4 regions of the Streptomyces sp. CS113 genome follow, and region 3 is predicted to be linked to each of the others. Evidence: riboswitches for the same ligand, from Rfam matches in the RefSeq annotation. Region 3 holds a riboswitch; each other region holds the start of a gene.
The links. A riboswitch is a leader RNA that binds a small molecule or an ion and turns the genes downstream of it on or off. The one in region 3 is predicted to bind cyclic di-AMP.

Region 1 (5,670 bases), 1.1 Mb from region 3:
CTCAACCCGACGTGACGCCGTAACGTCTCAGCAGATCGCCGGGCCCGTCCCCGAGCCGGTCCCGGGCCGGTCCCGGACCGGTCCCGGACGACCGTCCGGGACCGTGCCGCGTGGCGTCGAACCGCCCCTCAGAGCTTCTCCACCGGCGCGTACCGCAGCAGCAGCCGCTTCGGCTTGGTGTCCCCGAAGTCGATCGTCGCCTCGGCGTTGGACCCGGTGCCCTTGACCCCGACGACCGTGCCGAGTCCGAACTGGTCGTGCGTGACGCGGTCGCCGACCGCCAGCGAGACCGTCGGCTGCTCGGCGCCGGCCGACCTGCGGGTGGCGAAGCCGGACGCGCCCGACGCCGACGAGCGGGAACGCGACGACGACAGCGACGCCGCCACGCCCGAGACCGGCGCGGAGGGCGCGGGACCGTTCGCCCCGGTCCGCTTCCACTCCAGGTGCGGGGCCGGGATCTCCTCCAGGAACCGCGAGGGCGGGTTGTACGACGGCTGGCCCCAGGCGCTGCGCAGCGTCGACCGGGTCAGGTAGAGGCGCTCACGGGCGCGCGTGATGCCGACGTAGGCGAGGCGCCGTTCCTCCTCCAGCTCCTTGGCCTGGCCGAGGGCGCGCATGTGCGGGAAGACGCCGTCCTCCATGCCGGTGAGGAAGACGACCGGGAACTCCAGGCCCTTGGCGGTGTGCAGGGTCATCAGGGTGACGACGCCGTCGCCGTCCTCCTCGTCCGGGATCTGGTCGGAGTCCGCGACGAGCGCGACCTTCTCCAGGAAGTCGGCCAGGGTCCCCGACTCCTCGCCCTCGGCCTGCTCCTGCTCGAACTCCAGGGCGACGGCCGCGAGTTCCTGGAGGTTCTCGATGCGGGTCTCGTCCTGCGGGTCGGTGGAGGCCTGCAACTCCGCGAGGTACCCGGTGCGTTCGAGGATCGCCTCCAGGACGGTCGCCGGTCCGGCGCCGGACTCGACGATCGTACGGAGGTCCTCCATGAGCGTGTTGAACCGCTTGACGGCGTTCGCGGAGCGCGCGGCCATGCCGTACGCCTCGTCGACGCGCCTGAGCGCCTGCGGGAAGCTGATCTTCTCGCGCTGGGAGAGCGCGTCGATCATCGCCTCGGCACGGTCGCCGATGCCGCGCTTGGGGACGTTGAGGATGCGGCGCAGCGGCACCGAGTCCTCCGGGTTGGCCAGCACCCGCAGGTAGGCCAGGACGTCCCGGACCTCCTTGCGCTCGTAGAAGCGGACGCCGCCGACGACCTTGTAGGGCAGGCCGGTGCGGATGAAGACCTCTTCGAAGACACGGGACTGCGCGTTGGTCCGGTAGAAGACCGCGACGTCTCCGGCCTTGGCCTCGCCCGCGTCGGTGAGGCGGTCTATCTCGTCGGCGACGAACTGCGCCTCGTCGTGCTCGGTGTCGGCGACGTACCCGGTGATCTGCGCGCCGCTGCCCTGGTTGGTCCACAGGTTCTTCGGGCGGCGGGACTCGTTGCGCTCGATGACGGCGTTGGCGGCGCTGAGGATGGTCTGCGTGGAGCGGTAGTTCTGCTCGAGCAGGATCGTCGTCGCGTCCGGGTAGTCCTCCTCGAACTGGAGGATGTTGCGGATGGTGGCGCCGCGGAAGGCGTAGATCGACTGGTCGGCGTCGCCCACCACGCACAGCTCGGCGGGCGGCACCTCGGCCTCCGGCGGCACGTCGACGGGGTGCTCCGAGGGCACGCCGACCAGCTCGCGCACCAGGGCGTACTGGGCGTGGTTGGTGTCCTGGTACTCGTCGACCAGGACGTGCCGGAAGCGGCGGCGGTAGTGCTCGGCGACGTCCGGGAAGGCGCGCAGCAGATTGACCGTGGTCATGATCAGGTCGTCGAAGTCGAGGGCGTTGGCCTCGCGCAGCCGCGACTGGTACATCGCGTACGCCTGGGCGAGGGTCTTCTCGAAGCCGTCGGCAGCCTGCGCGGCGAAGTCCTCCTCGTCGATCAGCTCGTTCTTCAGGTTCGAGATCTTGGCGCTGAAGGACTTCGGCGGGAACTTCTTCGGGTCCAGGTCGAGGTCGCGGCAGACCAGCGCCATGAGCCGCTTGGAGTCGGCGGCGTCGTAGATCGAGAACGACGAGGTGAAGCCGAGCCTCTTCGACTCGCGGCGCAGGATGCGCACGCACGCGCTGTGGAAGGTCATCACCCACATCGCGTTGGCGCGCGGGCCGACGAGCTGCTCCACGCGCTCCTTCATCTCGCCCGCGGCCTTGTTGGTGAAGGTGATCGCGAGGATCTGCCCGGGGTGGACGCTCCGCTCGGCCAGCAGGTGGGCGATGCGGTGGGTGAGGACGCGGGTCTTGCCGGAACCGGCACCGGCCACGATGAGCAGCGGGGAGCCGGAGTGGACGACGGCGGCCCGCTGGTACTCGTTCAGCCCCTCCAGGAGCGCGGCGGCGTCCAGGGCGGGGCGCGGGGCGCCGTCCCGGTAGTGGGTCTCCCGCTCCGGAGGCGCGTCGAACTTCCCGCCGAACAGATCGTGCGGCACCGGCTCCGGTCCGTGCTCGTCCTCGGGCGGCGGCGGGGGTTCCTCCTCGTGACCCCGGGGGGTCTGGAGGCTCGCCAGGAAGCTGTCGTCAAAGAGGCTGCTCATCGCTCTCCGAGTCTAGGGCGCCCCACCGACAACCCGGTGCCACCCCGGAAAATGCCCACCGCTCCCGGGCGCGGACACGCCCTGCGACCAGCGGAACCACGAAGAGTGACGCCCATGACCGCCCCGGAGGCACCCGAACAGAAGGTCACGAAAATGTATCGGGCATATCACCCACCAACCTTCACAGCGGCCACACGAGTTGGCTACGGTGCGGGGCAGGCCGCTCGACCCCCTCCGGCGAACCTCGCCGGGCCGCGCGGCCTCCGCCGAGTCCGGTACGCCGCACGGCAGCCGGAGCCGGGGACCCAACCGAGAACTTTGGGGTGAATCGGCGACACCGCCCTCCGTGAGGGACGGACTCGCCGTAGGGCAACCCTTCCGCATCACACCGCCCGAACCCGACAGCTAACCCGGTAGGCGGAGCACTGGAAGGAGTCGCCTCCTTGGCGTCGCACCGCAAGTCGCGTCCCACCGGTCCCCGCGTCGCGGGCATACGGACCCCGGCCCTCGCCACCGCGGCCCTCACCTCCGTCGCCCTGCTGTCCCAGACGGCGAACGCCACGCCGTCGGACGACCGGCCGACCCTCGAAGAGGTCGAGAAGAAGGTCGACGACCTCTACCGCCAGGCCGGGTCGGCGACCGAGAAGTACAACGCGGCCAAGGAGAAGACCTCCAAGCAGCGCAAGAAGGTCGACACCCTCCTCGACGACGTCGCCCAGCGCACCCAGAAGCTCAACGACGCGCGCGAGGAGCTGGGTTCCTTCGCCTCCGCCCAGTACCGCACGGGCGCCTCGGTCCCGGAGACCGCGACACTGCTCCTCGCGGACTCGCCGCAGGACTACTTCGACCAGAACCAGCTGATGAACCGGCTCACCGGCCGGCAGAAGACCGCCGTCGACGACTACGTCACCCAGCAGTCCGACACGATGAAGAAGCGCCGCGAGGCCACCGAGAGCCTCGAGACGCTCACCGACTCGCAGAAGGACCTGAAGACGGCCAAGGCGACCGTCCAGAAGAAACTCGCCACCGCGCGGGAGCTGCTCTCGGAACTGACCGCCGAGGAGAAGGCCCGGCTCGCGGCGATCGAGAAGAAGAAGCAGCAGGAGGCCGCCCGCAAGGCCGCCGAGCTGGCGAAGCGGCAGGCGGCGCAGGAGGAGGCCGAGCGCAAGCGCCGGGAGGAGGCCGCCGAGCAGGAGAGCGGCTCCGGATCCTCGGGAAGCTCCGGCGGCACCGGCACGTCGGAGTCGGGCTCGTCGACGCCGGGCACCTCGAACGGCACCAAGGCCGAGAAGGCGATCGCCTTCGCCCGCGCCCAGATCGGCAAGCCGTACGTCTGGGGCGCCACGGGCCCCGGCTCCTACGACTGCTCGGGCCTCACCCAGGCCGCCTGGAAGGCCGCGGGCGTGACCCTGCCGCGCGTCACCTACGACCAGGTCAACGCCGGCACGACCGTCTCCGTCTCCCAGGCACAACCCGGTGACCTGGTCTTCTTCTACGACGACATCAGCCACGTCGGCCTGTACATCGGCGACGGCATGATGATCCACGCGCCGAAGCCGGGCGCGTACGTCCGCGAGGAGTCGATCTTCTACGACGGCGAGTCGTCGATCTACAGCGTGGTGCGCCCGGCCTGATCGCCGCGGGTCCTTAGCATCGGGCCCATGTCATCGGCCACCCATCCCTCCGCGCTGCGCGCCTGGTGGGCGCAGCGTCCACCGGCGGCCGGGGCCGCGGTGATGGCGACCGGCATCGTGTCGGTCGCCCTGCATCTGACGGGCCGCGAGGTCCTGTCCCGGATCGCCCTGGTCCTGGCGTGCGCCGCCTGGCTGATACTGGCCGCGAACTTCGTCTACCTGCTGCTGGCCGACCGGGCGCAGTGGGTGAAGCGGGCCGGGACACCGGGGGCGCTCACCGCCGTCGCCGCGACGACCGTGCTCGGCACCCGCTTCTCGCTGCTCGGCTGGTCGCTCCTGGCGGCGGTGCTGCTGGCCCTGGCCGCCCTGCTGTGGCCGTGGCTGCTGCTCCTGGTGGTGCGGCACTGGGGGCGGCGGATGCCCGGGGCGGTGTTCCTGAGCTGCGTGGCCACGGAGGGGCTCGCCGTGCTCGCCGCCACACTGGCCGCGGCCACCTCGACGCCCTGGCTGGCGCACGCGGCGCTGGTGCCGTTCTGGCTGGGCATCGTGCTCTACCTGATCGCGCTGTTCCGCTTCGATCTGCGGCAGGTGGCCCGGGGCTCGGGCGACCACTGGGTGGCGGGCGGCGCGCTCGCCATCTCGGCCCTCGCCGGCGCCAAGCTGCTCGCGGCGGCCGGGACCGGCATGTACCTGTGGAACGCCGACGACCAGGCCGTCCTGCACGACGTGACGGTCTTCCTGCTCACGCTCGACCTCGCCTGGTACGCCGTGCTCCTGGCGGCGGAGATCGCCTGGCCCCGCCTGCGCTACGACGTGCGCCGCTGGTCGACCGTCTTCCCGCTCGGTATGACGGCGGCGGCGACGCTGTCGGTGGCCGCCGTCGTCGACGTCCCGTGGCTGGACGTGCCCGGCCGGGCGCTGCTGTGGATCGCGGTGGCCGGGTGGCTGGCGGTCGCCGCGGGCGCGGTCGTACGGGCCCGGGCGGGGCTGCGGTCCGCGGCAGCGGACCCCGGTGCGACGGTCAGGTCCACAGCACCGCGATGAAGACGTTGACCAGGGTCAGCCCGCCCACCAGCGCGAACAGCGGCTTTTCCACCTTCTCCTCGTCCCGCTTCACGTAGACCAGGCCGAGGATCACGATCAGTACGGCGAGCTTGACGCCGATCTTGACGTTGTCGACGGAGTAGTCCTGGGCCTGGTTGAGGCCGACCAGGACGGCGCCGGTGACCAGCATCGTCAGCGCGCCGTGCAGCATCGCGGGGGTGAACCGGGCCGTGCCCTGGCCCATCGCCTTCATCTGGGTCAGGAAGCCGCCCAGGAGCGAGGCGATACCGATGATGTGCAGGCCGACGAAGATGTGGATGAGTACGTCCATGGGGCCGGAGCCTAATGAGGGGCCCGCCACGCCCGGACACCGG
Region 2 (5,670 bases), 940 kb from region 3:
TAGCCGCCGGGGCCGTCCTGGTCGGCGTCCGTGTCGTCCAGGTAGGGCAGCAGTTCGTGCGTGCGCTCCGGCGGGGCGACCCGCGCTTCCTCCAGCGCGTCCAGCGGCGTGATCCAGGCCGACACCGACGTGGCGAAGGACTTGCCAAGGAACGGGCCGAGGGGGACGTACTCCCAGGCCTGGACGTCCCGCGCGGACCAGTCGTTGAGCAGGCAGAGCCCGAAGACGTGCTCGCGGAAGTCGCCGAGCGCCACCGGACTGCCCATCTCGGACGGCACACCCACCACGAAGCCGACCTCGGCCTCGATGTCGAGGCGGACGGACGGGCCGAAGACGGGAGCGGCGTCGGCCGGTGCCTTGCGCTGCCCAGACGGGCGGACGACGTCCGTGCCGGACACGACGACCGTGCCGGAGCGTCCGTGGTAGCCGATCGGGAGGTGCTTCCAGTTCGGGGTGAGGGAGTCCGCGGCATCGGGGCGGAAGATCTGGCCGACGTTGCGGGCGTGGTTCTCGGAGGCGTAGAAGTCGACGTAGTCGGCGACCTCGAAGGGCAGGTGCAGGGTCACCGACGACAGCGGATGGAAGAACGGCTCCAGGACCTCGCGGTGGGAGGGGACCGTCACCCACGCCGTCAGCGCGCGCCGCACGTCCGACCACGCCGTGCGTCCGGCCGCCAGCAGCAGGTTGAGGGTGGGTTGGGCGAGCAGGGACGCGTACGGCGAGCCGAGCGCGTGGGCCGCCGCGCCCGCGTCGAGGACGTGGTCGCCGAGCCGGACGCCCACCGTACGGTCCGTCCGGTCCGTCCGGTTCGGCCCGTCGGACGAGCCGGGGATCGAGAACACGCCGTACGGAAGGTTGTGCGGGCCGAAGGGGTCACCCTCGGGGACATCGAAGGGGGGCATCGGGTGCTGCCTCGCTTTCGTGCTCGCCATGTGCGCCGTGCGCGCCGGTGTGCCACGCGATCGGTGTGCCACGCGATCGGTGTGCGTGGTGTGACACGTGGTCGGGCCACACGTTACGGGTGACCTACCGGTCTTGGGCAGTGCGGCAGGAGGCAGTGTCCGGCAGGTCGTGGTGTCGCCGAACGGCGCTGAGGCCCTGAACCCGCTCCAGCCGATGATGTGTCAGGTTGTGGGACCTGACCGGGCGTTCGCGTGCATCGGCGGCCGGGTTCGAACGCACTCACCACGCCCTCGTTCGGAAGCGGTCACGGGTGAGTCGGAGGGGTGCGGTGTCCGTATTCTCTGATCATGGACCGCACCGCATATTCACTCGTCGCCACCGACCTGGACGGCACGCTGCTCCGCGGCGACGACACCGTCTCCGACCGGTCGCTGGCCGCGCTGGCGAGGGTCGCCGGGGCGGGTGCGCGCCACCTGGTGGTGACGGGGCGGCCGGCCCCCCGGGTGCGCCCGCTGCTCGACCGGCTCGGCTGCACGGGACTCGCGGTGTGCGGGCAGGGCGCGCAGGTGTACGACGCCGGTGCGCACCGGATGCTGTGGTCGGTCACCCTCGACCGGGAGCTGGCCGAGACCGCGCTCGGCAAGATCGAGGCCGAGGTGGGACAGGTGCACGCCGCCGTCGACCAGGACGGCGTCGACGGGCTGACGCTCATCGAGCCGGGCTACCTGATGCCCCACCCGACACTGCCCGCGGTGCGCGTCGAGCGTCGCGAGCAGCTGTGGTCCACGCCGATCAGCAAGGTGCTGCTCCGCCACCCCGAGCTGACCGACGACGAACTGGCGGGGACGGCGCGCGCGGTGGTCGGCTCCCTCGCGACGGTCACCATGTCGGGGCCCGGCACCGTGGAGCTCCAGCCCTGCGGCATCACCAAGGCGACCGGCCTGGCGCTGGCCGCCGAGCGCCTGGGTGTGGGGCGGCGGCGGACGATCGCCTTCGGGGACATGCCCAACGACATCCCCATGTTCCACTGGGCGGCCCACGGCGTCGCCATGGCCGGTGCCCACCCCGAACTCAAGGCGGTGGCGGACGAGGTCACCACGACGAACGAGGACGACGGCGTGGCCGTCGTCCTCGAGCGGATCTTCGGTACCGCGTGAGGCGGTACCCCATGGTGCGCCACCACATGGTGCGCCACCACATGGTGCTTCACCGCATGGTGCGCCACCGCGGCGGTACGGCTCAGTACGCGCTGAAGACGTTGTCCATCGAGCCGTAGCGGTCGGCCGCGTAGTTGCAGGCGGCGGTGATGTTGGCGACCGGGTCGTACGGGTCCCAGGAGGTGCCCTCGACGTGGTACGCCTGGAAGGTCGGGTCGATCACCTGGAGCAGGCCCTTGGACGGGGTGCCGTTGATGGCGTTGATGTCCCAGTTGTTGATGGCGAGCGGGTTGCCGGAGGACTCCCGCATGATGTTGCGGTGAATGCCCTCGTAGGTCCCGGGGATGCCGTGCTGGGCCATGATGTCGAGCGACTCACGGATCCAGCCGTCGAGGTTGTCCGGGTAGGCCGTGGCCGCCGTGGTGGCGGTCGTGGCGGCGGCCGGGGTGGCCGCGGAGGCGGTGCTGGCGCCGATGAGCGGCAGCGCGAGCACCGCGGCACCGGCGCCGGCCACGGCGAGCTTCCGGGCGAGGCGGCTGGTGCGGGCGTGACGGTTCTGACCGTTGGCAGACATGCGGTGTCCCTCTCCTTACGCCTACGAGGTGAGCTGTCGGGTTCGGGCGGGGAGGTGCCCGGCCGCGCCCTGACGGGTACGGCTTCACCCCGAGCCGCTCCGGTGGTGACCGGCGCGGCGACTTACCTGGGTCCCCCGCTCCTGCCGGCGAGTGTGTTGGTGGATGACTGTGCGACGGGCGGTGGCAGGATTCGGCGTCCGCCCGACAGGCCGGGAACGTATGCGAGAGCACATGTCCGGAACAAGTGCAGGAATCACCCAACGCGCCTGTTGACCATGGTCTGAGGTGTTTGAGGCTCTTGATCCTTTGCTGTTGCCACGTCCCAACTGGCTTGCGGGGCAAAGGCGGGGCACAGGTTCGGGCGGGGTTGCTCGCAGGTGGCTCGAAGTGAGCCAACTCACTGGCTTAAACAAGCACCGCAAAACGGGCATTAGCCTCAACTGTGCGTCAACCGGCCGCGGGTGGCGACGGCTTCGAGTGTCGAGCGGCGAGGGGAGGGAAGCGAGTGGGGAGCGGGTGGCCGGGAAGGGGGTGGCCGTACCCGCCGGGGCGCGCGCGTGAACCGGCGTGGCAGGGGGTGGGTGCGCGTGTCGATCGGGTGACGTTCTCGAAGTGCGGGCCGTTGGGAGGAGTGATGGGATCTTCGGTGGCGGTTTCTGCTCCGTCCGCCCTCCGGGTCCGGCTCCCCTTGTTCTCTGGCCCTCCGGCGATGTCAACCGAAATCTGCTCATATCACCTGATCAAAAACATACCGTTCATGATCCGATACCGACCAGCCTGTAACGGTGGGCGCTAGCGGTGATCGAAACGTGACCGGATACGCTGACTTGAGTGGTGGCAGCGACCTATCGACAAACCAGGTAATCGCCGGGTAATCGCCAGTAGACACCAGCAGACAGGAGACCCCTCGTGACCGTCGTCGGGCCGTTCGGGCTGAGCGTGCGGGACCAGGCTCTGGAAGCCGATGTCCAGGCCGGATTGGTTGCTGTCGAGGAAGGGTTGCTCGAGGCAACCAAAAGCGAGGTGCCGTTCATCACGGAGGCCGCCCAGCACCTGGTGCGGGCCGGCGGGAAACGGTTCCGGCCGCTGCTGGTGATGCTCTCGGCCCAGTTCGGCGACCCCTACGCCCCCGGGATCGTGCCCTCGGCCGTGGTCGTGGAGCTGACCCACCTCGCCACGCTGTATCACGACGACGTGATGGACGAGGCCGCCGTGCGGCGCGGCGTGCCCAGTGCGAACACCCGCTGGGGCAACTCGGTCGCGGTCCTCACCGGCGACTTCCTGTTCGCCCGCGCATCGCAGATCCTCGCCGACCTCGGTCCCGAGGCCGTCCGGGTCCAGGCCCTCGCGTTCGAGCGGCTGGTCACCGGCCAGATCCTGGAGACGGCCGGCCCGCAGGACGGCCGCGACCCGGTCGACCACTACCTGGACGTGCTGGGCGGCAAGACGGGCTCGCTGGTGGCGGTCTCCTGCCGGTTCGGCGCGATGATGTCCGGCGCCGACGAGACGGTGGTGGACGTGCTGACCCAGTACGGCGAGCGGCTCGGTGTCGCCTTCCAGCTCGCGGACGACGTCCTGGACATCGCCTCCGACTCCGACGAGTCCGGCAAGACGCCCGGCACGGACCTGCGCGAGGGCATCCCCACCCTGCCCGTACTGCGGCTGCGTGAGCGGGCGGCCCGGCTGGGGCTCGCCGAGGACCTCGCGCTGTGCGAGCTGCTCGACTCCGACCTGAGCGACGACGCGCGGCACGCCGAGGCGCTGCGCCTGCTGCGCGCGCACCCCGCGCTGGAGCAGGCCCGCCGGGACACCGTCCGGTACGCCAAGGACGCCCGGGCCGCGCTGGCCCCGCTGCGGGAGTGCGACGCGAAGGCCTCGCTGATCGAGCTGTGCGACGCGGTGGTCCACCGGGCCGGCTGACCGCTCGGCGGCCCGTCACGAGCCGTCGGCTGTCTGCCGTTGCTGTCAGCTGTCTGCCGGTGCCGTCGGCTGTCTGCCAGTGCCGGCAGGTGTCTGCCGGTGTCGTCCGTCGCACCATTCGCTGCGCGCCGCCCATGACGCGCCGCCCGTGACGCGCCGTCCGTGACGTGCGTCACGCGTCGGGCCCGTCCGCTGCCGGGTGGCGTACAGCGGCCCCTACGGGCCGGGGGAGTCTGGGCCCTTGCGTGTCATCCCGCAGGAGTAGGCGGAGTTGAGCCCGGGGTCTGACGCCTGCGCTCCGGTGATTTGGTCAGATGGACACCACGGAAAAACACCAATCCTCACCGATTCGGGTGAGAATGGCGGCTCACGGGTGAACGCGTGCGAGGTCGCGAGACAGCCGCCGCCGACGACGGAGGTAGGGCAGACATGGCACCGATCGATTCCGACGACAGCACGACCGCCGGGGAGGGCGAGGAGCTGCGGGCCGGACGGCGCAAGGCCGCGCGGTACGTCGTCCCGGTCGCGGTGATGGGAGTGGCGGCCGTGACGATCGGGCTCGTCCCCGCGCTCGCCGACTCGGGCGACCCCGACCTGCCGAAGGTCACGGCGGAGCAGCTCATAGAGAAGATCGCCAAGTCGGACGTCGAGCAGCTGTCCGGCACCGTGCGCATCAACACCGACCTGGGCCTGCCGGACCTCGGCGGGCTGGAGAGCGGCCTGATGTCCGGAATGTCCGGAGGTCCGGGCTCCGGCGGGGACGGCGAGGGCTCCGCCGCCGACCCGTCGGCCAAGCTCACCGAGCTGGTGTCGGGCAGCCACACGCTGCGCGTCGCGGCCGACGGCCCCGACCGGCAGAAGCTCTCCCTCATGGAGAACGCCGCCGAGTACAGCCTGATCCACAACGGCAAGGACGTCTGGGGCTACGACAGCCAGTCCAACGAGGTCTACCACTCCACCGCCCCCGACGGCGCCGAGCGGCCGGAGAAGGACGTGCCGGCCACGCCGAAGGACTTCGCCGAGCAGGCGCTCAAGTCGGTCGACGACACCACGTCCGTGACCGTCGGCGGCACCGCGCAGGTGGCCGGCCGGGACGCCTACCGCCTGGTCGTCGA
Region 3 (5,670 bases):
AAGGAGCTGCCCCCCACCGGTTAGGGTCCATGCCGTGGCCACCTGTCCCCCGTATCCGACCCGTGCGCACCGGCATACGCACTGGTGGCAGCACACCTGGGTCCGTTACGGCGCGCTGATCACCCTGCTCGCGCTCTCCGGCCTGGTGATCCTGGCCCTGGTGCGCGAACAGACGGGTACGCAGGGGTTCCTGGTGGGGCTGGGCCTGGCGGTGCTGCCGGTGCCGCTGCTCATAGCCGCCTTCCGCTGGCTGGACCGGGTGGATCCCGGCCCCTGGCGGAACCTGCTCTTCTGCTTCGCCTGGGGGGCCTGCGCGGCGGCGCTGATAGCGATCGTCGCCAACAGTTTCGCGACGCGCTGGATAGCGACCGCGACCGCCGACCCGGCCGGCGCGGACACCCTGGGCGCCACGGTCATAGCCCCGGTCGTCGAGGAGTCCGCCAAGGCCGCCGCCGTCCTCCTGGTCTTCCTCTTCCGCAGGCGGGACTTCACCGGCATCGTCGACGGCGTGGTCGTCGCCGGGGTCACCGCCACCGGTTTCGCCTTCACCGAGAACATCCTGTACCTGGGCACCGCCTTCGGCACCGATCAGCTGACCGGCGACAGCGGCATCGCCTCCGTCACCGCGGCGACCTTCTTCGTGCGGGTGGTGATGTCGCCGTTCGCGCACCCCCTGTTCACCGTGCTCACCGGCATCGGCTTCGGCATCGCCGCGCTCTCCCCCGGCCGGCACCACCTGCGACGGGCCCTGCTCCCGCTGGCCGGGCTGCTGCTCGCGATGGGCATGCACGCCCTGTGGAACGGCTCGGCCGGGTTCGGCGAGTACGGCTTCTTCGCCGTGTACGCGGCGTTCATGGTGCCGTCCTTCGGCCTCCTGACCTGGCTGGTGATCTGGACCAGGCAGCGCGAACTGGCCACCGTACGGGCCGAACTGCCCGCGTATGTCCTGGCGGGATGGCTCACACCCGTGGAGCCGTACGCGCTCGGGTCGATGCGGGCCCGCCGCATCGCCCGGCAGTACGCCCGCCGCCACGCGGGGAAGGAAGGAGCGCGGGCGGTGGCGCGGTACGAGGCCTGCGCGACCTCGGTGGCGTTCCTGCGGCGGCGCGGACGCCGGGGCAGGGCGGGCGCCGACTTCACGGCGCGGGAGCGAGCGCTGCTGGAGGCCCTGTGGCACCTGCGGGGCGTGGCCCGCCCGGCGCTGGACTACGCGGCCCGGGCCACGGCACCCCCGCCGCCGCCCCTGCCGCGGCCGGTACCACCGTGGGCGTATCCATACGGCGGGGTGCAGGACGGCGGGGCGCAGGGCGTGTACGGCGCCCGAACGGCATCCGCCCCGTACGCCCCGCACCCCGCACCCACCCCGTACGCCCCCTACGCGCCGTACCCGCCGTACGGACCGCACGCGCCGTATCCCGCCCCCTCCGCGCCGTACGGCCCGCACGCGCCGGGCGGCCCGTACGCGCCGCCCGGACCCCACCGGCCGTAGGTCCGCGCCGTGCGGACGGTCAGGCGGACGCCCGGGTCAGCCGTCCGATCTCGTCCTCCGTCAGGCTCAGCCCGGCCACGCCCAGCAGGGCCGGCAGCTGTTCCACCGTGCGCGCGGACGCGATCGGCGCCGCCACCGTCGGCCGGGCGGCCAGCCAGGCCAGGGCGACCGTGGCGACGGGGGCTTCGTGGGCCGCGGCGATCTCGTCCAGGGCGGCGAGCACCCGGCGCCCCCGCTCCGTCTCCAGGTGCTTGGCCGCGCCACCCGCCCGCGGGCTGTCCACGTCCGTGCCGGGCCGGTACTTGCCGGTGAGGAAGCCGGCCGCGAGGGCGTAGTACGGCACGGCCGCGAGACCGGCCTGCTCGGCGAGGTCGCGCAGCTCGCCCTCGTACGTGTCGCGGGAGACCAGGTTGTAGTGCGGCTGGAGGGCGACGTACCGGGCGAGGCCCTCGCGGTCGGAGAACTCCAGGGACGCCGCGAGCCGTTCGGCGGAGATGTTGGAGGCGGCGATGTACCGCACCTTGCCGGCCTTCACCAGCTCGTCGAGCGCGCCGATGATCTCCTCGACCGGCACCTCGGGCTTGTCGAAGTGGGTGTAGTAGAGGTCGATGTGGTCGGTGCCCAGGCGGCGCAGCGAGGCGTCGGCCGCGGCCCTGATGTTCGCGGCGGACAGGCCGGGGTACTCGGGGTGCTGGCTGACCTTGGTGGCGAGGACGACGTCGTCTCGGTTGCCGCGGGCCGCGAGCCACTGGCCGAGGACGGTCTCGGACTCGCCGCCGCTGTTGCCGTCGACCCAGGCGGAGTAGGAGTCGGCGGTGTCGACGAAGTTGCCGCCGGCCGCCGTGTAGGCGTCCAGGACGGCGAAGGAGGCGTCCCGGTCGGCGGTCCAGCCGAAGACGTTGCCGCCCAGGGCGAGGGGGAAGACCTCGAGGTCGGAGGAGCCGAGCTTGCGCAGAGAAGTCATGTACCGAGTCAACAACCGCGTCGGAGCAGACCATCCCGGCACGCACCCGCGCGCACGCAAAGATCCCGCAAACCGGCAGCCCTGACGTCGGGGGGTTGCCGTCAGGACCGCCGGGGATCAGCGGGGCGATTCAGGGGCCGGGCGCAGCGGGGACGCGGCGGATCAGGGCGTGAGCCCCTTGCTCTGCAACCAGGCCATCGGGTCGATGCCGGTGCCGCCGTCGGTGTGGACCTCCAGGTGGAGGTGGGCGCCGGTGACGTTGCCGGTGGCGCCGACGCGGCCGATGACGTCACCGGTGGTGACCTTCTGGCCGACGCTGACGTTGATGGAGGACTGGTGCGCGTACCAGAGCTCCGTGCCGTCGTCGAGGGTGAGCACGGTCTTGTAGCCGTACGACCCGTCCCAGCCGGCCGACGTGATCGTGCCGCTGTGCACCGCCTTGAGCAGCGTGCCCGTGGGGGCGGCGAAGTCGAGCCCGGTGTGGTGGCCGGAGGCCCAGAGGGAACCGGCCTGGTTGAAGGTCGAGGAGATCGTGTACGAGGAGGTCGGCAGCGTGTACTGCTTGGCCAGCTTCGCGAGCCGTTCGGCCTCGGCCTTCTTCGCGGCCTCCTCCTCCGCCTTCTTCTTGGCGGCGGCGGCCTTCTCCTTGGCCTCCTTCTCCGCCTTGGCGGCGGCTTCCGCGGCCTTCTTCTCGGCGGCGGCCTGGGCCTCGGCGGCGGCCTTGGTCTCGACCTGCGCCTGCTGCTGCTCGGCCTGCGCCATGATCCGGGCCCGCAGCGACTCGCCGGCGTCGGCGGTGCCGGTGCCCTCGGAGCTGTCGGCGGCGACGGCCTGGGTGATGCCGCTGAGCGGGGTGGCGGAACCCTCGGGCTCCGGCTCCTCGTCACCGCCGGGCATGAGCGAGCCGACGTTCGGCAGGTCCGGCATCGAGATGGACACCGGCGGCTTGCCGGTCTGCGCGCTGGCCATGCCGCCCGCGCCGACGGCGGCTATGACACCGACGCCGAGGACGGTGGAGCTGCGGGCGAGCCCGCCGCGCTGCTTGGCGACGCGGTGCCGGCCGCGCACGGGGCGGATGGACTCCGCGGTGGGGTTCCACTCCTCCCAGGGACCCTCTTCGGCGCGGGGGGCGTCGTAGCCGAAGGTGTCGGTGCCGTGCCCGCTGGGCACGAACGGGGCCTCGGGGGCAGGCCGGTTGGACGCCACGTGGGCGTACTCCTTTCCTTCCTTCCGCCTACCGGGTTAGCTGACGGGTTCGGAGCAGGAAGGTCTCCTACGGGTGTCTGACGGCCGTGTCTCCACGGCGTCATACGCCCGATTCACCCCAATGTGGTGGTTCCCCGGTTCCCTTGCGGGATTCGGCGCGTGCGCACGGAGCCGCCTTCTGTGACGGCTGGGACGACCGCGCTGCGTTATCGAACGTTAATAGACGCGAGGCTCCGATTCCAAGCCGTTCCTCTTGATCATTAACGGATACGGCCGGGACGTACCCCTCACGACCGGTGAAAACCGGGCGAGTTGACCCCGCTTCAGTATTCCCCTTCACGTCAGGTTTTTCTGACGGTGTATCAGTTGTTATGCGGAGGGGGGTCGTACTGTCACGGCTCGTGACAATGATCATGGTCGCCGCGCCGGGGCCGCCGTACGGCGAGCAGTGCCATGTCGTCCGCCATGCCGCCCCCGGAGTGCCGGCGCACGTCCTCGGCGAGGGTGTCGAGCAGGGTCTCCGGATGCGGGAAGACGCGGCCGGCCAGCCGTGCCTGCGGATCGTAGAACTCGCCCTTCGCGTCCCGGGCCTCGGTCAGTCCGTCGGTGTACAGCAGCAACGTGGCCCCGCCGGGGAAGGCGACCTCCTCCGCGCGGTCGGGCCACACACCCAGCTCGCCCATGCCGAGGGGCAGCGCCGACTCGCGGGCGGGCAGGGGCCCGAGGGTGCCGTCGGCGTAGAGCAGCAGGGGCGGCGGATGGCCGCGGTTGACGATGCGGACCGTCCCGTCGCCGTGCGGGAGTTCGGCGAGCACGGCGGTGGTGAAGCCCTCGAAGGCGTCCAGTCCGTCGCGCCGGGTGCCCTCGCGGGCCAGCGCCCGCTCCAGGCGCTGCGCCACCGCCTCCAGCGTCGCCTCCTGCTCGGCGGCCTCGCGGAAGGCGCCGATCACGACGGCGACGGCGGCCACGGCGCCCATGCCCTTGCCGCGCACGTCCCCGACGATGAGCCGGACGCCGCGGGCGCTGTCCTGCACGGCGTACAGGTCGCCGCCGATGAAGGCGTCCGCCTGCGCGGCCTCGTAGCAGACGGCGATCTCGAAGCCCGCGATCCGCTCGGCGGGCTGGGGCAGTACGGCGCGCTGGGCGGCCTCGGCGATCTCGCGGACCGACACGAGGCGCTCGCTGCTGCGCCGGACCAGGCCGTTCACGATGACGGCCAGCACGGCGACCGTGGCGATGGTGATCAGCTCGGTCAGGGAGTCGACGTAGTGGATGACGCCCTTGCCGAACTGGAGGCCGATGACGACGGCGACCACGGCGACGCCGGTGAGCGCCGTGCCGCGCCGCGAGTAGAGCGGTGCGGCGACCAGGGGCGCGGCCGTGTAGAGGGGGCCGGCGGTGAAGTACCTCGGGGTGAAGACGTCGTACAGGATGGCGACGACGATCAGCAGCACGGGGAGCGCGTGCACGAAGGCGCGCCCGTACCCGGTCCGCCGGCGTGGTGGTGGCGCCGGGGGCGGCGGAGGCTGCGGTTCGTCGCCGAGGCCCGGGTCGGGCACGGGATCGCCGGGGAGTCGGCCGCCGGCTCTGGCGTACGCTCCCTCGTCGTCCACGTCACCTGGCCGCACCACTCGTCTCCCGCCGCCCCGTACGTCCGCGCCGGCACGTCCGCGCCGCTTGCCGTCCCGGACTCCAGGTTTCCGGGAGCGGGGGCGGGCGGCGAGCGGTGAGGGGCCGACCGGATGACACGGAACACCTACGGAAACGCACCGAGGGCCGGAACCCTTTCGGATTCCGGCCCTCGGCCTTCAGTAGCGGGGACAGGATTTGAACCTGCGACCTCTGGGTTATGAGCCCAGCGAGCTACCGAGCTGCTCCACCCCGCGTCGTTGTGTTCACCACTGTACGTCATCCCGGGGGCGGAATGCACATCCGTATCTCCTCACCCCTGTTTCCCTACCCCTCCAGGTGGCGGTTGGGCGCCTTCGCCCGCTCCGCGTACTCGTCCAGT
Region 4 (5,670 bases), 560 kb from region 3:
CATCCGCCTCGAATGCCCCTGGTCCTCGCAGCGCACCCACAAGGGCCTGGCCAAGTACGCCATCGAGGAGGCGTACGAGCTCGTCGAGGCCATCGAGGACGGCGACCGCGACGAGCTGCGGGAGGAGCTGGGCGACGTGCTGCTCCAGGTCGTCTTCCACGCCCGCATCGCCGAGGAGGACCCCGACGCGCCGTTCTCCGTCGACGACGTGGCCGGCACCATCGTCGACAAGCTCGTCCACCGCCACCCGCACGTCTTCGGCGACGAGACGGCCGACACCCCCGAGGAGGTCCGGGAGCACTGGCTGCGCACCAAGGCCGCCGAGAAGCAGCGCACCTCGGTCACCGAGGGCGTCCCCCTCGGCCAGCCCGGCCTCGCCCTCGCCGCCAAGCTCCACTCCCGCGTCCGCACCGCCGGCCTCGACGTCCCGCTGCCCGCCGGCAAGGACATCGGCTACGAACTCCTCGCCCTCGCCGCCCGCGCCGAGGCCGAGGGCACCGACCCCGAGGCGGCCCTGAGAGCGGCGGCCCGCGCCTACCGGGACGCGATCCGGGCGGTCGAGGGATGACCGGCCGCCCAGCCGTCCCCGGCCCTGCCTCCGGCCCCGCCCCCGAGCTGTTCACCTGGGAGTTCGCCAGCGACCCCTACCCCGCCTACGCCTGGCTGCGCGAACACGCCCCCGTGCACCGCACCCGGCTGCCCAGCGGAGTGGAGGCCTGGCTGGTCACCCGGTACGCCGACGCCAAGCAGGCCCTCGCCGACCCGCGGCTCTCCAAGAACCCGGCCCACCACGACGAGCCCGCGCACGCCAAGGGCAAGACCGGCATTCCGGGGGAGCGGAAGGCCGAGCTGATGACCCATCTGCTGAACATCGACCCGCCCGACCACACCCGGCTGCGGCGGCTGGTCAGCAAGGCGTTCACCCCGCGTCGCGTGGCCGAGTTCGCGCCCCGGGTGCAGGAGCTGGCCGACGGTCTCATCGACCGGTTCGCGGACACCGGCTCCGCCGACCTGATCCACGATTTCGCCTTCCCGCTGCCCATCTACGCCATCTGCGACCTGCTCGGCGTCCCCCGCGAGGACCAGGACGACTTCCGGGACTGGGCGGGCATGATGATCCGTCACCAAGGGGGCCCGCGGGGCGGTGTAGCCCGGTCGGTGAAGAAGATGCGCGGCTACCTCGCCGACCTCATCCACCGCAAGCGGGCCGCGCTGCCACCCGAGCCCGCCCCCGGCGAGGACCTCATCTCCGGCCTGATCCGCGCCTCCGACCACGGTGAGCACCTCACCGAGAACGAGGCCGCGGCCATGGCCTTCATCCTGCTCTTCGCAGGGTTCGAGACCACGGTCAACCTCGTGGGCAACGGCACGTACGCCCTGCTCACCCACCCCGAGCAGCGGGAGCGGCTCCAGACCTCCCTGGCCGCCGGGGAGCGCGGCCTGCTGGAGACCGGCGTCGAGGAACTCCTGCGCTACGACGGCCCGGTGGAGCTGGCCACCTGGCGCTTCGCCACCCGGCCGCTGACCATCGGCGGACAGGACGTCGCGGCGGGCGACCCCGTCCTCGTCGTGCTGGCCGCCGCCGACCGGGACCCGGAGCGGTTCACCGACCCGGACACCCTGGACCTCGCCCGCCGCGACAGCCAGCACCTCGGGTACGGCCACGGCATCCACTACTGCCTCGGCGCCCCGCTCGCCCGGCTGGAGGGGCAGACGGCGCTGGCCACGCTGCTGACCCGGCTGCCGGACCTCCGCCTGGCCGCGGACCCGGCCGAACTCCGGTGGCGCGGCGGCCTCATCATGCGAGGTCTGCGCACCTTGCCCGTCTCGTTCACCCCGCCCGCGTCATCGGCCGGCAACGGTCCGTCGCCGACGCAAAAGTGACACGCGCTCAACTCTGTGATCTTCACGTGATCTGCGCGGCATGAACTTGTGACAAGTGATGATCTCCCTATACGTTCACGGATCAACGTGGTGTCGAGCGTCATCCGCCGCGTGGTCCCCGTCGTCTTGTGAAAGGTCGTCGCATGCTCTCCGGGAACGGTCGTCACCGCCGCCCCCGCCAGGCACCCGCTCTGGTCGTCGCCGCCGGAGTGACCGGCTCTGCCATCGCGATTCCGCTGCTCGGCGCGACCGGCGCCCACGCGGCCGGCTCGGCGGCCTGGGACCAGGTGGCCGAGTGCGAGACCGGCGGCGCCTGGAGCCAGAACAGCGGCAACGGCTACTACGGCGGCCTGCAACTGTCCCAGGAGGCCTGGGAGCAGTACGGCGGCCTGGACTACGCCCCCAGTGCCGACCGGGCCAGTCGTTCCCAGCAGATAAGAATCGCCGAGAAGATGCACGCGGACCAGGGCATCGCCGCCTGGCCGACCTGCGGTCTGCTCGCCGGCCTGGGCAACGACTCCGGGGTCGCGGGCGGCGGCTCGGACGCGGCCGGTGACGGGGCGTCGGAGGGTACGGACGCCTCGGGGGAGACGGACACCACCAAGTCGTCCAAAACGCCCACGACCACCAAAACGCCCGAATCGACCGGCTCGTCCGGTGCGGCCGACACGTCGGAGTCGACGTCCGGAGCGTCCTCTTCGTCCCCTTCGCCCTCTTCTTCTGCCTCTTCCTCGGCGTCGCCTGACGCCTCGTCCGAGGGTGCGGACCAAACCGCCAAGCCGGACACTTCGGCCGAATCCGACCCCTCCGTCAGCGCCGAACCGCAGGGCACCGAGGGCTCGTCCGGCTCCGGCAAGCACCGCGGCGGCAGTGCGGACGAGGGTGCGACGGGAGAGGGCCGTACGGACTCGGCGACGGGCCGGCACGCCTCGCGCGACGGTGACGAGCGGGAGGCCGGGGACGGCCGTTACGTCGTCCGCACCGGCGACACTCTCTGGGCCATCGCCGACTCCCTTGAGGTCGACGGCGGGTGGCACGCGCTGTACGCCGACAACGAGACCGTCGTCGGCGCCGACCCCGACCACATCCTGCCCGGTCAGACGCTCACGGTCACGGGCGAATCGGGCGAAAAGTAGGGGGAGTTCGCGTCACGGTTAGAGACTGTATGTCCCTTTTGGATCTCGTGAGAGATAGGTCTCAGAAGCCGTGATCGTCTTTGAAAATCCGCGGAGCGCGTGTCTACGGTCATGACCGCTCGCCACCGCGGGCCCCGACAGCCGCAACGCCGAATCCTGCCAGCGGCCGTACGGGAACAGTCGTCGCGTCAAGCGCCGAAGGCAGGAGCGGGGGACCCAAGGTAAGTGCCGCACCGGGCAGTTGAGCCGGAGCGGCTAGGGGTGGAGCCGAGTTCCGCGAGGAACCCGGCCGGGCAACTCAACCGGCCCGAACCCGACAGCTCACCTCGCAGGCGTCGGTGAGGGGATCAACCATGCTGTTTTCCGGCAAGGGCAAGCACCGTCGTCCGTCCAAGGCCACCCGCGTCATCGCCGTCGCCGGCGTCACCGGTGCCGCCGTCGCCGCCCCGCTGATGGCGGCCGGCAACGCCTCCGCCGCCACCGCGTCCGAGTGGGACGCCGTCGCCCAGTGCGAGTCCGGCGGCAACTGGTCCATCAACACCGGCAACGGTTACTACGGCGGTCTGCAGTTCTCCGCCTCCACCTGGGCCGCCTACGGCGGTACGCAGTACGCCTCCACCGCCGACCAGGCGAGCAAGTCCCAGCAGATCCAGATCGCCGAGAAGGTGCTCGCGGGCCAGGGCAAGGGTGCCTGGCCGGTCTGCGGCACCGGCCTGTCGGGCGCCGCGTACACCGGCGGCGGCTCCGAGGACAGCGGTTCCGGCAGCTCCGAGAGCTCGCAGAGCCAGAGCGGCGGCTCCACCGCCGAGCGCTCCACCGAGCAGAAGGCCTCCCGCTCCTCCGAGCGTCCGGCCGCCGAGCCGAAGGCCGAGAAGCCCGCCAAGAAGACCGTCACCACCCCGACCGGCAAGAAGGTCGAGAAGGGCGACGGCGAGTACAAGGTCGTCAAGGGCGACACCCTCAGCTCGATCGCCGACGAGCACGACGTCAAGGGCGGCTGGGCCAAGCTGTTCAAGCTGAACGACGACATCGTCGACGACGCCGACCTGATCTACCCGGGCCAGCAGCTGCACCTGAAGTAAGCGGCGGCGGCCCCCGCGACTCCCGCCCCGGTGCGTGTTCCCCCGTACGCACCGGGGCGGGATTTTCACATTCCGCCTTTGTTCCGTTCGGAAACAATTTACTCTCGGTTCTGTCCAGCGGGTGGGCGATCGGCTGGCCGATCGCCCGGAGCCGGTTAGGCTCGGTCCCGCAGAGCCGCCGCGGGTCCCGCGGGACCCGCGCGTCACACCGAAGCGTCACATTGAAGAAGGAGATGCTCGTGCCGTCCATCGACGTCGTCGTAGCCCGGGAAATCCTGGACTCCCGAGGCAACCCCACGGTCGAGGTCGAGGTCGGCCTCGACGACGGCAGCACGGGTCGTGCCGCCGTTCCGTCCGGCGCCTCCACCGGTGCCTTCGAGGCCATCGAACTCCGCGACGGCGACGCGAGCCGTTACCTCGGCAAGGGCGTCGAGAAGGCCGTGCTCGCCGTCATCGAGCAGATCGGCCCGGAGCTGGTCGGCTACGACGCCACCGAGCAGCGCCTGATCGACCAGGCCATGTTCGACCTGGACGCCACCGACAACAAGGGCTCGCTCGGCGCCAACGCCATCCTCGGCGTCTCCCTCGCCGTCGCCCACGCCGCCTCCGAGGCCAGCGACCTGCCGCTGTTCCGCTACCTGGGCGGCCCGAACGCGCACCTGCTGCCGGTGCCGATGATGAACATCCTGAACGGCGGCTCGCACGCCGACTCCAACGTGGACATCCAGGAGTTCATGATCGCCCCGATCGGCGCGGAGTCCTTCTCCGAGGCCCTGCGCTGGGGCGCCGAGGTCTACCACACCCTCAAGAAGGTCCTGAAGAAGAAGGGCCTGGCCACCGGCCTCGGCGACGAGGGCGGCTTCGCCCCGAACCTCGGCTCCAACCGCGAGGCCCTCGACCTCATCCTGGAGGCGGTCAAGGAGGCCGGCTACACCCCCGGCGAGCAGATCGCCCTCGCGCTCGACGTCGCCGCGTCCGAGTTCTACAAGGACGGCTCCTACACCTTCGAGGGCAAGGAGCGCACCGCCGCCGAGATGACCGAGTACTACGCCGAGCTGGTCGAGGCGTACCCGCTGGTCTCCATCGAGGACCCGCTGTTCGAGGACGACTGGGACGGCTGGAAGACCATCACCGCCAAGCTCGGCGACAAGGTCCAGCTCGTCGGCGACGACCTGTTCGTCACCAACCCGGAGCGCCTGGCCCGCGGCATCGAGGAGAACTCGGCCAACGCCCTGCTGGTCAAGGTCAACCAGATCGGTTCGCTGACCGAGACCCTGGACGCCGTCGAGCTGGCCCAGCGCAACGGCTTCAAGTGCATGATGTCCCACCGCTCCGGCGAGACCGAGGACGTCACCATCGCCGACCTGGCCGTCGCCACCAACTGCGGCCAGATCAAGACCGGCGCCCCGGCCCGCTCCGAGCGCGTCGCCAAGTACAACCAGCTGCTGCGCATCGAGGAGATCCTCGACGACGCCGCGGTGTACGCCGGCCGCAGCGCCTTCCCCCGCTTCAAGGGCTGAGCGCCACCCGGTAAGGCCCCGTAAGAGGCAGCGTCGTACGTACGTCCC

Region 1: another riboswitch for cyclic di-AMP. It lies ahead of B9W62_RS15080 (C40 family peptidase); the one in region 3 lies ahead of B9W62_RS20450 (M23 family metallopeptidase).
Region 2: another riboswitch for cyclic di-AMP. It lies ahead of B9W62_RS16030 (transglycosylase SLT domain-containing protein); the one in region 3 lies ahead of B9W62_RS20450 (M23 family metallopeptidase).
Region 4: another riboswitch for cyclic di-AMP. It lies ahead of rpfA (resuscitation-promoting factor protein RpfA); the one in region 3 lies ahead of B9W62_RS20450 (M23 family metallopeptidase).

What each region holds. Positions count from the first base shown of each region.
Region 1 covers NZ_KZ195574.1:3,483,660-3,489,329, forward strand. Annotated here, with positions in the region: gene B9W62_RS15070 (peptidoglycan DD-metalloendopeptidase family protein) at 1-15, shown strand, start outside; gene pcrA (DNA helicase PcrA) at 129-2,618, opposite strand; cyclic di-AMP (ydaO/yuaA leader) riboswitch at 2,873-3,055, shown strand; gene B9W62_RS15080 (C40 family peptidase) at 3,062-4,252, shown strand; gene B9W62_RS15085 (tellurite resistance/C4-dicarboxylate transporter family protein) at 4,280-5,296, shown strand; gene B9W62_RS15090 (hypothetical protein) at 5,274-5,627, opposite strand.
Region 2 covers NZ_KZ195574.1:3,659,955-3,665,624, reverse strand. Annotated here, with positions in the region: gene fahA (fumarylacetoacetase) at 1-902, opposite strand, end outside; gene B9W62_RS16035 (HAD family hydrolase) at 1,251-2,060, shown strand; gene B9W62_RS16030 (transglycosylase SLT domain-containing protein) at 2,143-2,634, opposite strand; cyclic di-AMP (ydaO/yuaA leader) riboswitch at 2,639-2,806, opposite strand; gene B9W62_RS16025 (polyprenyl synthetase family protein) at 3,545-4,555, shown strand; gene B9W62_RS16020 (LolA family protein) at 4,985-5,670, shown strand, end outside.
Region 3 covers NZ_KZ195574.1:4,596,964-4,602,633, reverse strand. Annotated here, with positions in the region: gene trmB (tRNA (guanosine(46)-N7)-methyltransferase TrmB) at 1-24, shown strand, start outside; gene B9W62_RS20460 (PrsW family intramembrane metalloprotease) at 35-1,489, shown strand; gene B9W62_RS20455 (aldo/keto reductase) at 1,509-2,453, opposite strand; gene B9W62_RS20450 (M23 family metallopeptidase) at 2,616-3,659, opposite strand; cyclic di-AMP (ydaO/yuaA leader) riboswitch at 3,671-3,827, opposite strand; gene B9W62_RS20445 (PP2C family protein-serine/threonine phosphatase) at 4,052-5,272, opposite strand; tRNA gene B9W62_RS20440 (tRNA-Met) at 5,472-5,545, opposite strand; gene B9W62_RS20435 (dihydrofolate reductase family protein) at 5,616-5,670, opposite strand, start outside.
Region 4 covers NZ_KZ195574.1:5,153,512-5,159,181, forward strand. Annotated here, with positions in the region: gene B9W62_RS23030 (nucleoside triphosphate pyrophosphohydrolase) at 1-568, shown strand, start outside; gene B9W62_RS23035 (cytochrome P450 family protein) at 565-1,884, shown strand; gene B9W62_RS23040 (transglycosylase family protein) at 2,028-3,020, shown strand; cyclic di-AMP (ydaO/yuaA leader) riboswitch at 3,204-3,370, shown strand; gene rpfA (resuscitation-promoting factor protein RpfA) at 3,374-4,102, shown strand; gene eno (phosphopyruvate hydratase) at 4,342-5,622, shown strand.